Regions from separate parts of the Serratia sp. EC4 genome, predicted to be linked through region 3. Evidence: predicted binding sites of a transcription regulator. Region 3 holds the regulator's gene; each other region holds the start of a gene.
The links. The regulator Fur, encoded in region 3, represses iron uptake genes when iron is present. The targets are predictions, from matches to a motif close to ATAATAATGAGAACNACTATCAA.
Positions count from the first base shown of each region.

Region 1: the regulator Fur is predicted to act here: its motif matches at 2,239-2,261, upstream of exbB (tol-pal system-associated acyl-CoA thioesterase).
Region 2: the regulator Fur is predicted to act here: its motif matches at 2,555-2,577, upstream of fes (enterochelin esterase).

Region 1 covers NZ_JBNIDE010000010.1:122,517-126,727, forward strand. Annotated here, with positions in the region: gene ACP39K_RS21570 (LacI family DNA-binding transcriptional regulator) at 1-703, shown strand, start outside; gene exbD (TonB system transport protein ExbD) at 759-1,181, opposite strand; gene exbB (tol-pal system-associated acyl-CoA thioesterase) at 1,185-2,165, opposite strand; gene metC (cystathionine beta-lyase) at 2,597-3,793, shown strand; gene ACP39K_RS21590 (DedA family protein) at 3,939-4,211, shown strand, end outside.
Region 2 covers NZ_JBNIDE010000001.1:255,788-259,998, forward strand. Annotated here, with positions in the region: gene ACP39K_RS01180 (amino acid adenylation domain-containing protein) at 1-891, opposite strand, end outside; gene ACP39K_RS01185 (MbtH family protein) at 943-1,167, opposite strand; gene fes (enterochelin esterase) at 1,198-2,505, opposite strand; gene ACP39K_RS01195 (TonB-dependent siderophore receptor) at 2,707-4,211, shown strand, end outside.
Region 3 covers NZ_JBNIDE010000002.1:308,979-313,189, forward strand. Annotated here, with positions in the region: gene ACP39K_RS08105 (beta-N-acetylhexosaminidase) at 1-1,437, shown strand, start outside; gene fur (ferric iron uptake transcriptional regulator) at 1,689-2,135, opposite strand; gene fldA (flavodoxin FldA) at 2,465-3,004, opposite strand; gene ybfE (LexA regulated protein) at 3,260-3,547, opposite strand; gene ybfF (esterase) at 3,804-4,211, opposite strand, start outside.

The sequences.
Region 1 (4,211 bases), on a different contig from region 3:
GGAGATGATGGCGGTGAACAGTCTGGTGCAGCGGCAGGTGGATGGCTTGATCGTCGCCTCCAGCCAGTTGAACGACGCGGAATACCAGAAGATCAACGCCGGGCTGCCGGTGGTGCAGATGGACCGTCTGATCGCCGGCTCCGAACTGCCGCTGGTGATCACCGATTCGGTCAATTCGACTGCCGACCTAGTGGAAAAGGTCGCGCGCCAACATCCGGATGAGATCTATTTTCTCGGCGGGCAGCCGCGCATTTCGCCGACCCGCGATCGCCTCGCCGGCTTCCAGCTTGGCCTGGAGCGCGCCGGCATCAGATGCAAACCGGAATGGATCATCAACGGCAACTATCACCCCAGCTCAGGTTACGAGATGTTTGCCCAGCTGTGCGCACAGCTGGGGCGTCCGCCTAAAGCGCTGTTTACCGCCGCCTGCGGCCTGCTGGAAGGCGTATTGCGTTATCTGACTCAGCATCAGCTGATGGAGAGCGACATTCACCTGTGCAGCTTCGACGATCACTACCTGTTCGACTGCATGACGCTGAAGATAGACACGGTCGCGCAAGACTGCCTGGCACTGGCGCAACATAGCTTCGACCAAGTCACCGCGCTTATCGACGAACGGCCGCTGGAACAGAGCGCGCTTTATCTGCCGGGCCGTATCCACTGGCGTCATGCCGGTTCCCGGGCTTTGTTAGCCGGGGAGTGATATCTCAGAATCAATAAAAAAGGGCGCCTGAGCGCCCTTTATCGTTTTGCTGCCGCTACTTGGCGGCGCCCTCCATGCCCACCAGCCCCACTTTCAGGTAGCCGGCTTTACGCAGGGTGTCCATCACGCTCATCAGCGTTTCATAGTCCACGCTCTTGTCCGCCTGGAAGAAGATGGTGGTTTCTTTGTTAGCCTGGGTACGTTGATCCAGCACCGAAGTCAGCTGATCGGCATTCACCGGCTGATCGCCGACGTAGAGCTGCTTGTCGGCCTTCACCGACAGGAACACCGGTTTTTCCGGCCGCGGCTGCGGCTTGGCGGAAGAAGCCGGCAGATCGACGCGGATATCTACCGTTGCCAGCGGCGCGGCCACCATAAAGATGATCAACAGCACCAACATGACGTCGATAAACGGCGTCACGTTGATTTCATGCAGTTCGCCGCTGTCGTCCAGATCTTCATTTAAGCGCATCGCCATGACTCACCCCGCCCGCAGTTGGTGCGCGTGCTGTGAGCGCTTGGCTTCCGCCGTCGCGGCCAGATCCAGATCGCGGCCCTGCAGCAGCATGACCTGCGCCGCCACGTCGCCCACCTGCGCACGGTGGCCGCTGATGACGCGGGCGAAGATGTTGTAGATAACGACGGCAGGGATCGCCGCCACCAGGCCCAGCGCGGTCGCCAGCAGCGCTTCCGCGATGCCCGGCGCCACAACCGCCAGGTTGGTGGTCTGCGAATGGGCGATGCCGATGAAGCTGTTCATGATGCCCCACACGGTGCCGAACAGGCCGACGAACGGCGAGATGGCGCCGATGGTGGCGAGGAAGCCGTTGCCGCGGCCCATGTTGCGGCTGTAGGCCGCCACGCGGCGCTCGAGACGGAAGCCGGTGCGCTCTTTGATGCCGTTGTTGTCGTTGGATTCCGCAGACAGCTCCAGCTCGTTTTGCGCATCGTTCAGCAATACCGCGCTGACGCTCTCCGGGGCGAAGTTTTGCGCCAGCTCGGAGGCTTCATCCAGCGAGCGCGCTTCGGCCAGCGCCAACTGCTCGCGGCGCAGACGGCGCTTGGCGCGCAGCAGTTCGCTGCCTTTGGAGAACAGAATGGTCCAGGTCACGATCGAGGCCAGCACCAGGCCGATCATTACCGCTTTCACCACCGCGTCGGCGTGCTGGTACATGCCCCAAACGGACAGGTCCATGCCGCGGGTTTCCGGTGGCTGGATCGTTGGCGCCGGGTTCACCGGCGTGATGCTCTCCGGCGCGGCGGCTGCCGCAGGTGCAGGCGCGGTGGTCGGCGCAACGCTTTCGGCAACGGCCGGATTGCTCGCCGGCGCGGCCTGCGCGCTGCCGGCCAGCCCCACGACCAGCACCATAGAAGCCATCAGGCTGCGGCCGAAGGCCTTGCCCCACTGCGCCCGGCCCTGGCCGAACGATCCTTGATTTAAATTCTTGCCAGCCGTTTTCACGCTGTGCCTCCACCCATTACCGATCAAAATTAAGGAATAATTCAGCGTGCGATCATATCAAACCAACCGGGGATTGATAGTAGTTCTCATTATTATTTACCAAATAAACGAGAAAATTTTAGCCAGCCCCGCCACAAAGCGCCAATCTGCGTCCGTTCACCGCCAACTGCCCCTTTTATAGGGTTATTTCGTTACTTTTCTCCCACAACGACGCAACAACGCCGCGCTGCCGAACGGCGTCTTGACCGATGAATGGGCTTCTCTCTCGCACCACGGCAGAAGGATGAGGCGAGAAATGCGCGCCCGACAGACAATTATAGCCGTTTCTATATCTGGAAGTTAAAACGTCTGGATGGCTATATTAACTCATGTTAACGTAAGGGCTATCGCAAACGGGCACGTGCAGAGCAACCAGAGGTGAGCCAGGTACCATGACGTCAAAACATATCGAAACCACGCTGATCGGCGCCGGCCGCAGCCAGCGTTACACCCAGGGCTCCGTCAATCCCGTCACGCAACGCGCCTCTTCTTTAGTCTTCGACTCCGTCGCTGCCAAAAAACACGCCACCGCGCAACGCGCCCACGGCGAGCTGTTTTACGGCCGACGCGGCACCCTGACCCACTTCGCCCTGCAGGATGCGATGGTGGAGCTGGAGGGCGGCGCCGGCTGCGTGCTGTACCCCTGCGGCGCGGCGGCGGTGGCCAATGCGATTCTGTCGTTCGTCGGCGCCGGCGATCACCTGCTGGTCACTGGTTCGGCGTACGAACCGACCCAGGATTTCTGCACCCATATCCTCGGCCGCATGAACGTCAGCACCACCTATTTCGATCCGCTGATCGGCGCCGATATCGCCACGTTGATCCAACCCAACACCCGCGTGGTGTTCCTGGAATCCCCCGGCTCCATCACCCTGGAAGTGCAGGACATTCCGGCGATGGTGCAGGCCATTCGCGCCGTGGCGCCGGAGGTGGTGATCATGATCGACAATACCTGGGCGGCGGGCGTGCTGTTCAAGGCGTTGGATTTCGACATCGATATCTCCATTCAGGCCGGCACCAAATACCTGATCGGCCATTCCGATTACATGCTCGGCACCGCCGTCGCCAACGCGCGCTGTTGGGAGCAACTGCGCGAGTACTCCTATCTGATGGGGCAGATGGTGGATGCCGACACCGCCTACATGGCGAGCCGCGGCCTGCGTACCCTGAGCGTGCGCCTGAAGCAGCACGAACGCAGCAGCATTGAGGTCGCCAACTGGCTGGCCGAACGGCCGGAGGTGGCGACGGTCAATCACCCGGCCCTGCCCAGTTGCAAAGGCCACGAGTTCTATCGCCGCGACTTCAGCGGCTGCAACGGGCTGTTCTCCTTCGTGCTGAAAGAGCGGCTGGATGAGGCGCAGTTGGCCGCCTACCTGGACAACTTCAGCCACTTCAGCATGGCCTACTCCTGGGGCGGCTTCGAGTCGCTGATCCTGGCCAACCAGCCGGAAGAACTGGAAGCGATCCGCCCGGCGGGCGGCGTCGATTTTTCCGGCACGCTGGTGCGGTTGCATATCGGTCTGGAGAACGTCGAAGACCTGATCGCCGATCTGGCGGCCGGCTTCGATCGCCTCAACGGCGTGCGCTAAGGCGGATTCCGATAATTTTCTTCGTCTCGTTTAATGTCGGCTTAAGCTATTAGCGGTACACTAACCGGGTAACTGTCAGATACGGTAACCGCCGCATCCTGGAGAACGTGACCCCGGGCGCAACCGGCATGCAACAGGACATAAAATGGATGTATTACGAGAGATTATTCATGCGCTTTGGCAGCAGGACTTCATCGCCCTCGCCGATCCAAGCGTAATTTGGGTGGTTTACGCCGTACTTTTCACCACTCTGTTTTTGGAAAACGGACTGCTGCCCGCCTCCTTCCTTCCCGGTGACAGCCTGCTGCTGCTGTCGGGCGCGCTGATCGCCAAAGGCGTGATGGGCTTTGCCCCCACTCTGCTGATACTGACCGCCGCCGCCGGGCTCGGCTGCTGGCTGAGCTATATCCAGGGCCGC
Region 2 (4,211 bases), on a different contig from region 3:
GCCCATACGGCGCATGAAAGGAAAGCCGAGTGAAAAACGGGTTTCGCCGCTCATGCGCGCCAGATACATCGCCAACGCCGCCGTGACGATATCGGCCGGTTGCAGCGACTGCAGCGCCGTATCGCGCACCGCTTCGTCAAACAGCGATTCCGGCAGCACCAGCGCCTGTTTGAGCGGCCGGGCGCCCGGTTCAACCTCCCGACTCTCCGTCGATAATGACAGCGGCGACGGCAAATCGCGCAGATGCTGTTGCCAGAATTCGGCCGCCCGCCGGCGCGCCGGCGACGTTTGCCATTGCTGAAACTCTTCCACCACCTTGCCGAACGGGGTAAACGGCGAGGCCGCCGGAGACAGCCCGTGGCGCAGCGCGCGATAGATATCGGCGATCCGGCGGGTGATGGCTTCGAAACTGAAGCCGTCCAGGGTCAGATGATGAAAGCGCTGGTACCAGAACCAGCGATCGGCGCTGACGCGGATTATCGCATGGCGATAGAGCGGCCGCTCGCCGTCCGCAGGCAGATCCTGCGCCAAATCGTCGTTCATCAGCGCCAGCGCCGCCTGCTCGGCGTCCGGCCGCGCGCTGAAATCGAACCACTCCGGCGCCTGTACGCGCGCCGGGTCGGCTATCAGCGGTAAACGCTGCACCGGCTGGCCGTCCTGCGCCTCAAAGAACCGCGCCTGAACCGTATCCGCTTCGGCCAGCCCCTGACGGATCGCGCGCTTCAGCGCCGAACGATCGATAGCGCCGTGCAGTTCGGTGTAGTGCGCCACGGCGAAGCTGTTGCGGCGCAGCGCGATTTGGTCGGCGATCCAGATCCCCGGTTGTGCCGCAACCAGCGGATAATCCCGATACTCGACCTGAGTATCCGGTAAAGAAAGCGTTTCTGACATGGTGTCTGTCCTTTCCCTCAAACGGAATGTATCGATGTGGTTGCCTGGCGCTTAACGCGCCGCATCCGCCGCTTTCAGCGCCGCCGGCCGCATGTCCTGCCAGTGCGTTTCGATGTAGTCGATGCATTCGCCACGCGACGCCGGCCCCATCAGCACGCGCCACCCCTGCGGCGTATCGGCAAACTGCGGCCACAGTGAATACTGCTGCTGCGCGTTGACCAGCACGGAGAATCGGAGGCTTTCGTCATCGAACGGGTTTTGTTGTTCCTGAGTCATTTTCATTACCTGTCTGTCAAAATGTGTGGGTTATTCCATCGCGGCAAGCAGTCGGCGCACGCCGTCCACCAGGCCGCCGCGCCAGCAAAGCGCATCGTGCCCGCCGGAAAACACGCGGTATTCGGCGCGGTGCCCGGCCGCCGTCAGCGCCTGATGCATCTGGCGATTGACGAATTCGATGTCCGCCTCCCGATCGCCGGCCTGTTGGATCACGGTGAGCTTGGGTGTCGCCGCGCTGCGCTGCCGTACCTGGCGTATCAGCCAGCCTTCCTCCAGTTCGTGGCGTTTTTCGAATTGGGTAACGAATTGCACCGTAGGCCACCAGAAGGAGCCGGACTGGCTCAGCACGTGGCCGAAGCGCTCTGGCCAGTGCAAACCAGCATATAACGCCGCCAGCCCGCCGTAGCTCTGGCCGGCGACGACGGTGCGCGCCCCTGCCTCGCTGAACGGTTCGCGCCGTTGCGCCTGCGGCAGCAGTTCGTCGATCACCGCCTGCCAAAACGCGGCGTTGCAAGGCAGCTCGTTTTCCCGGTGTTCGCCATCGATCGCATCGATCAGCAACCAGCACGCGGGCGGCAACCGCCCTTTTGCGGTTTCGTGCTCGATCACCGGCAACAGCGCGTGCCTTTCGATCCAGTTTTGGCCATCGAGCAGCAGCACCAGCGGGCGGTTCGCTTTCACCGCCGCCTCGCCGCTGGCATACAGCCAAACGCGCCGCTGGTTACCCAGCCGTGCGCTGTGCCACTGAAAAAGCTGTAGCCGCGCCTCATCCAGCGGCCGATCGGCGGCCTGCCAGGCGCTTTGATCGTCGGCATCCGGCCCTTGCGCCAGGGATACGGGCCGCGGGCGATGAGACGGCCCCAGAGAGAGGCGATTCAGCGGATCGGCGATCGCCAACGGGAACAGCGATACCCACCAGGCACGCTGCTGGCGGTCGCGTAACGTTTCGTCGTCGCTGAAGACGGGGGGGAGGTCTCGCTCGGTAATGGGGATCAGGCTGTAGCTGCCGCGCCAGCGGCGATCGATAACGGCCGAGCCGTACCAAACGTCGGTGCCGGGGAGCCTGGTCAGGCTGCTGGGGGACGTGCTGTGGTGATCGGTAATGCCGTTGATATCGGCGTAAACGCGGCATATCGGCGAGTGCCGTTCATCGCCGGCGGGGTCGCGCCATAGCCAGGTCATTTTGACGTGCTGTTCATCGTGCGCTTCGACGATGGGCGTGCCGTGAGCGGCAACCTTCTGCCACCACGCGGATTGCCCTGCCGCCTCTTCACGCAGCCATTGCGTCGCCAATCCCTCAAGGTCGTTTCCTGGCCTCTTTTCCGGCAAAAACTCCATAGCGCCCCTTACATAACATGAGTGATTTTTACAAAACCTGACAATCGTATTGATACTCATTATCATTTTCAATACTATTTGTCGGATTTTTACCGTCGTGCAAACACGACGTCTCCACGTCGACGGGATAAGACCGCTTGTCGGCATTTCGGGGTTTATCAGGGTGGCATGACACACAAAAGCAGGTATGCAGGAGAGATAATGAAGATTAAAAACAAAGGGATAGAAAACGGAAATGCGGAGGCGATGTCCGCCAAGCGTCTGTTGCTGGGATCGGCGCTGGCGTTATTGCCCTTGGCGCCACACGCGTCTGCGGCAGCGGACGAAACGATTTTGGTGACCGCCGACGCGCAAAACAGCGTGACCGCGCCGGTCAAAGGGATCGTCGCCAAAGAGAGCGCCGCCGGCACCAAGACCGCCGCCCCTCTGCGCAAGACGCCGCAGTCCATCTCGGTGGTCACGCGCGAGCAGATGAATGACCAGGAGCCGGCGTCGGTCGCCGACGCGCTGAACTACACCAGCGGGGTGATCACCACCTACCGCGGCAACTCCAACCGTAATGACGAAGTGATCAGCCGCGGCTTCCGCTATGCGCCCAAGCTGCTCGACGGTCTGCACTTTGGCCTTTCGAGCCAAAACGGCGGCGCCGGGCAGATCGATCCCTGGCTGCTGGAGCGCGTAGAGATGGTGCACGGCCCGGCCGGCGTGCTGTACGGCCAGGTCAGCCCCGGCGGCGTGGTGGTGATGACCAGCAAGCGCCCTACCGCCCAGAGCATTCACGAAGTCAAATTCAGCACCGGCAACCGCCATCTGGCGGAAACGGCGTTCGATTTCGGCGGCAAGCTCAACGACGACAACACCCTGTTCTACCGCCTGAACGGTATCGCCCGAACCGAACACGAGTTTGTCAAAGACAGCAAGCAGCAACGGGTGGCCATCGCCCCGGCCTTCACCTGGCTGCCGAACGAAGACACCAGCTTTACGCTGCTGACCAGCTACCAGAACGATCCGAAAGCCGGGTCGCGCAACTTCCTGCCGCGCGCCGGCACGCTGTTCCCGACCAGCGCGGGCTATGTGCCCTATGACTTTAACATCAGCGAACCCAGCTTCAACAAGTCGCGGCGCGAGCAGGCGTCGATCGGCTACAGCTTCGAACATAACTTCAGCGATGCGCTGTCGTTTACCCAGAACCTACGCTTCACCCACCGCGATGAAGACTATAAGTATCTGGTTTATAACGTAAACTCGAAGGTCAACGACCACACCGTCACCCGCATGGCGCAGCATGAAACGCAGATGACCAACGAGTTTGGCGTGGATAACCAGCTGAAGGGCCTGTTCGATACCGGCGAAGTGAAACACACCGTGCTGGGCGGGCTGGATTACCGCTACAGCCATAGCGATTATAAAATGTATCGCGATCGCGGCAACGATTACCCGATCGACTGGGCCAACCCGGTTCGCCCCAGCATCGATGGCAGCACGCTGGCGCTGGCTTCCAGCGACTTGAAGACGCTGAATCAGATCGGGGTGTATCTGCAGGACCAACTGGAGTGGAATAACTGGAATCTGTTGCTGTCCGGCCGTCAGGACTGGTCGCAGGTCAACACCCGCGATCGCACCAGCGGCGGCAAAGAGCAGACCTACAACGATGCCCAGTTCACCGGCCGCGCGGGCCTGCTCTACGCTTTCGACAACGGCATTTC
Region 3 (4,211 bases):
TGCCTGCTGCCGCAGTACGGCCAGGGGCCGGACGTCTACAGCGGCTTCTTCAGCCGTCAGGACTATATCGACATCATCAAATACGCTCAGGCGCGCCAGATTGAGGTGATCCCGGAGATCGACATGCCGGCACACGCCCGCGCCGCGGTGGTCTCGATGGAAGCGCGCTATAAAAAGCTGCATGCCGCCGGGAAAGAGCAGGAGGCCAACGAATTCCGCCTGGTGGATCCGACCGATACCTCCAACACCACCTCCGTGCAGTTCTTTAACCGCCAGAGCTACCTGAACCCGTGCCTGGACTCTTCCCAGCGCTTTGTCGACAAGGTGATTGGCGAGATTGCCCAGATGCATAAAGAAGCCGGCCAGCCGATCAAAACCTGGCACTTTGGCGGCGATGAGGCGAAAAACATCCGCCTGGGCGCAGGCTATACCGACAAGGCGAAACCGGAACCGGGTAAAGGCATCATTGACCAGAGTAATGAAGACAAGCCGTGGGCCAAGTCGCAGGTGTGCCAGACGATGATCAAAGAAGGCAAGGTGGCCGACATGGAGCACCTGCCGAGCTACTTCGGCCAGGAGGTCAGCAAGCTGGTGAAGGCGCACGGCATCGACAGAATGCAGGCCTGGCAGGACGGTCTGAAAGACGCCGAAAGTTCGAAGGCGTTCGCCACCTCGCGCGTGGGCGTCAACTTCTGGGACACCCTGTATTGGGGCGGTTTCGACAGCGTTAACGACTGGGCCAATAAAGGGTATGAAGTGGTGGTCTCCAACCCGGACTACGTCTACATGGACTTCCCTTACGAGGTGAATCCGGACGAGCGCGGTTACTACTGGGGCACCCGCTTCAGCGACGAGCGCAAGGTGTTCAGCTTCGCGCCGGACAACATGCCGCAGAACGCGGAAACCTCGGTCGACCGCGACGGCAACCACTTCAACGCCAAAAGCGACAAGCCGTGGCCGGGTGCCTACGGTCTGTCCGCTCAGCTGTGGAGCGAAACCCAGCGCACCGATCCGCAGATGGAATACATGATCTTCCCGCGCGCGCTGTCGGTGGCGGAACGCGCCTGGCACCGCGCCGGTTGGGAGCAGGACTATCGCGCCGGCCGCGAATACAAAGGCGGGGAAACCCACTTTGTCGATACCCAGGCGCTGGAGAAAGACTGGCTGCGCTTCGCCAATATCCTGGGCCAACGTGAACTGGCCAAGCTGGACAAAGGCGGCGTCGCTTATCGTCTGCCGGTGCCGGGCGCCCGCGTGGCGGGCGGCAAGCTGGAAGCGAATATCGCGCTGCCGGGATTGGGCATCGAGTATTCCACCGACGGCGGCAAGCAGTGGCAGCGCTATGACGCCAAGGCCAAGCCGACGGTCTCCGGTGACGTGCAGGTGCGTTCGGTCAGCCCGGACGGTAAACGCTACAGCCGCGCCGAGAAGGTCTAGGTCTGGCTCCGGGGCCCGTGGTTCTGGCAGCGGGCCGCATCATAATGAAGGGGGAATGCGTTCGCCCCCGCGCGTGCCGGCGTGGGGCGGATGTTGAAGTGAGAGCAGTACGTGGAGTCGCAGTGCCGCTGCAATTGTAGTATTTCATGACATGATCTTCCCCCGGCTTGTCCGGGGATTTTTTTGCCCGTTGTACGGCGGGCATAAAAAAACCGCCCCAATGTGAGGCGGTTTTTCATAGCCGGTCAGGCTTATTTCTTGTCGTGCAGCGATTCGTCTTCGCGGCAGTCACCGGTTTCACAGTGGCCGTACAGGTACAGACTGTGGTTGGTGAGCTTGATGCCGTGCTGCTTGGCGATATCACGCTGGCGCACTTCGATGGATTCATCACTGAATTCGATCACTTTGCCGCAGTCCAGGCAAATCAGGTGATCGTGGTGATGCTGTTGGGTCAGCTCGAACACGGACTTGCCGCCTTCGAAATTGTGACGTGTCACAATGCCCGCATCGTCAAACTGGTTCAGTACGCGATAAACCGTCGCCAGGCCGATCTCTTCGCCCATATCAATCAGTTTTTTGTACAAATCTTCCGCACTGACGTGATGGCATTCCGGATTTTGCAGTACTTCCAGGATTTTGAGTCGCGGAAGCGTGACTTTTAAGCCGGCCTTCTTCAATGCGATGTTGTTGTCGGTCATGCGAATTCAGTCCTGTTACTATGCTAATCAAGTTGAGGCGTACTCGCCTGTGGCATCGGTCGGCACAAAGAGTTAATGCGTCTCATTATAGAACCGGTTGTACTAAATGGAAACCGCCGGTTGTTAACAAAGATATAATTGCACTATTGCATGTTTTGCATGCAACGCCTTGATGGATGGGATAAACCGATATCTCAGTCTACCGTGACGGGGTGGGAAGTTACAAATCTGTAGCTTCTATCGCAGCAATCCCTGTTGCCGATGACGGCCCTGTCGGCACACTATGCACTTTACAGGGCCTTTGTTCAACCTTTCGCCAGTACCGGCGTTTAGCCGACGATATCGGCCAGGCTCAGCTCTTCGACGATCTGTTTGACCCAGGCGTCCACGCGCTCATTGGTCAGCTCCGGCTGACGGTCTTCGTCGATCGCCAGACCGATGAAGTGGTTGTCGTCCGCCAGGCCTTTGGAAGCTTCGAAGTGGTAGCCTTTGGTCGGCCAGTGGCCCACGATGGCCGCGCCGCGCGGTTCGATGATGTCGCGGATGGTGCCCATCGCGTCACAGAAATATTCCGCGTAGTCTTCCTGGTCGCCGCAGCCGAACAGCGCCACCAGTTTGCCGTTGAAATCGACTTCTTCCAGCGTCGGGAAGAAATCATCCCAGTCACACTGCGCTTCACCGTAGTACCAGGTCGGGATACCCAGCAGCAGGATATCGAACCCTTCCAGGTCTTCTTTGCTGCTTTTGGCGATGTCATGCACTTCTGAGACATCGTCGCCAAACTGTTTCTGAAGAATTTTCTGGATCATTTTGGCAATGTTTTCGGTATTGCCAGTGTCGCTGCCAAAGAAAATGCCTACAGTAGCCATATCGCGTATAACCTTTAAATTCAATTAATTGCATTACTCGGCGCCGGCACTGCCGCCGATTAAAATGATGCCATGACAAGAGCCTTTCGCCATGGTGGCGGGCGCCGACAGGCGCAGTCTCTTACCGGTAAATGCGTATCATGCCAGAAAGTGGCGCCGGGGTTTTATCGCATTTATGCGATGCCGAAGGATGAAGAAAAGCGTGGTCGATCCGGCGTTGTCCTTAACGCCGCGCCGCGCGTGCGGCCGAAGAGATCAATGTTCCGGCTGTTCTTCCGCCAGTTGCGCCAACAGCATCTGCTCGATGAGTTCGCTGCGGCTGATGTTGCGCTGTTCCGCCAGTTTGTTCAGGGCGTCCACCGCATCCGCGTTGATTTTCAGCTCTACGCGCCGCAATCCGCGCACTTTATCGCGCCGTAACTGATTGCGCTTATTGATTCTAAGCTGTTCATCGCGGGAAAGCGGGTTGGTTTTCGGGCGCCCCGGACGGCGTTCATCTGCGAACAGATCCAGCGTCGTGCGATCCGTTTGTTCTTTTGCCATAGGTAGCGGTACTGCAAGGGAGTTTGCATCAAAAAGCGCTCGCACGCTTCCGGAGGCATCGATTAACACACTTCGGGCCAATAAACCCTAACCCAAATTTACCCCCGAACCGGCGTTCGCGAACGCGCTGGCGCGGCGGCAAAATTATAGCGCGCCATATTACCCCAGCAGATGGAGCGGCGACAATGCCTAACTGCGGGCTAAACGCGCTAAGCCGTTATCTTTAGCGCGTTTTTTCGCCAGATTAACGTATTTTTCAGGCTTCGCCGAGGAAACGGTGGATGGCGCGCAGCACCGCTTCCGGTTTTTCGGCGTGCACCCAATGGCCGGTGCCGGCGACGACGTGCGCGCGGGCCTGCGGGAACTGGCGGGCGATATCTGCACGGTAGCTGTCCTGCACGTACGGCGACAGGCCGCCGCGAATGAACAGGGTCGGGTGTGGCCAGGCCGGGACGTCCTGCCAGCCGGTGATGTCTTCGTAGCGTTCGATCAGCACCGGCAGGTTGAAGCGCCATTCACCGTTATGGAAGGACTTCAGCAGGAACTGGATCACGCCTTCTTCCTGCAGGTAGTCGCGCATCAACTGGGCGGCCGCCTGGCGCTGGGTGATGCCGGCGGCGCTGACGGCCTTCAGCGCGGCGAAGATCTCGTCATGACGTCGGGT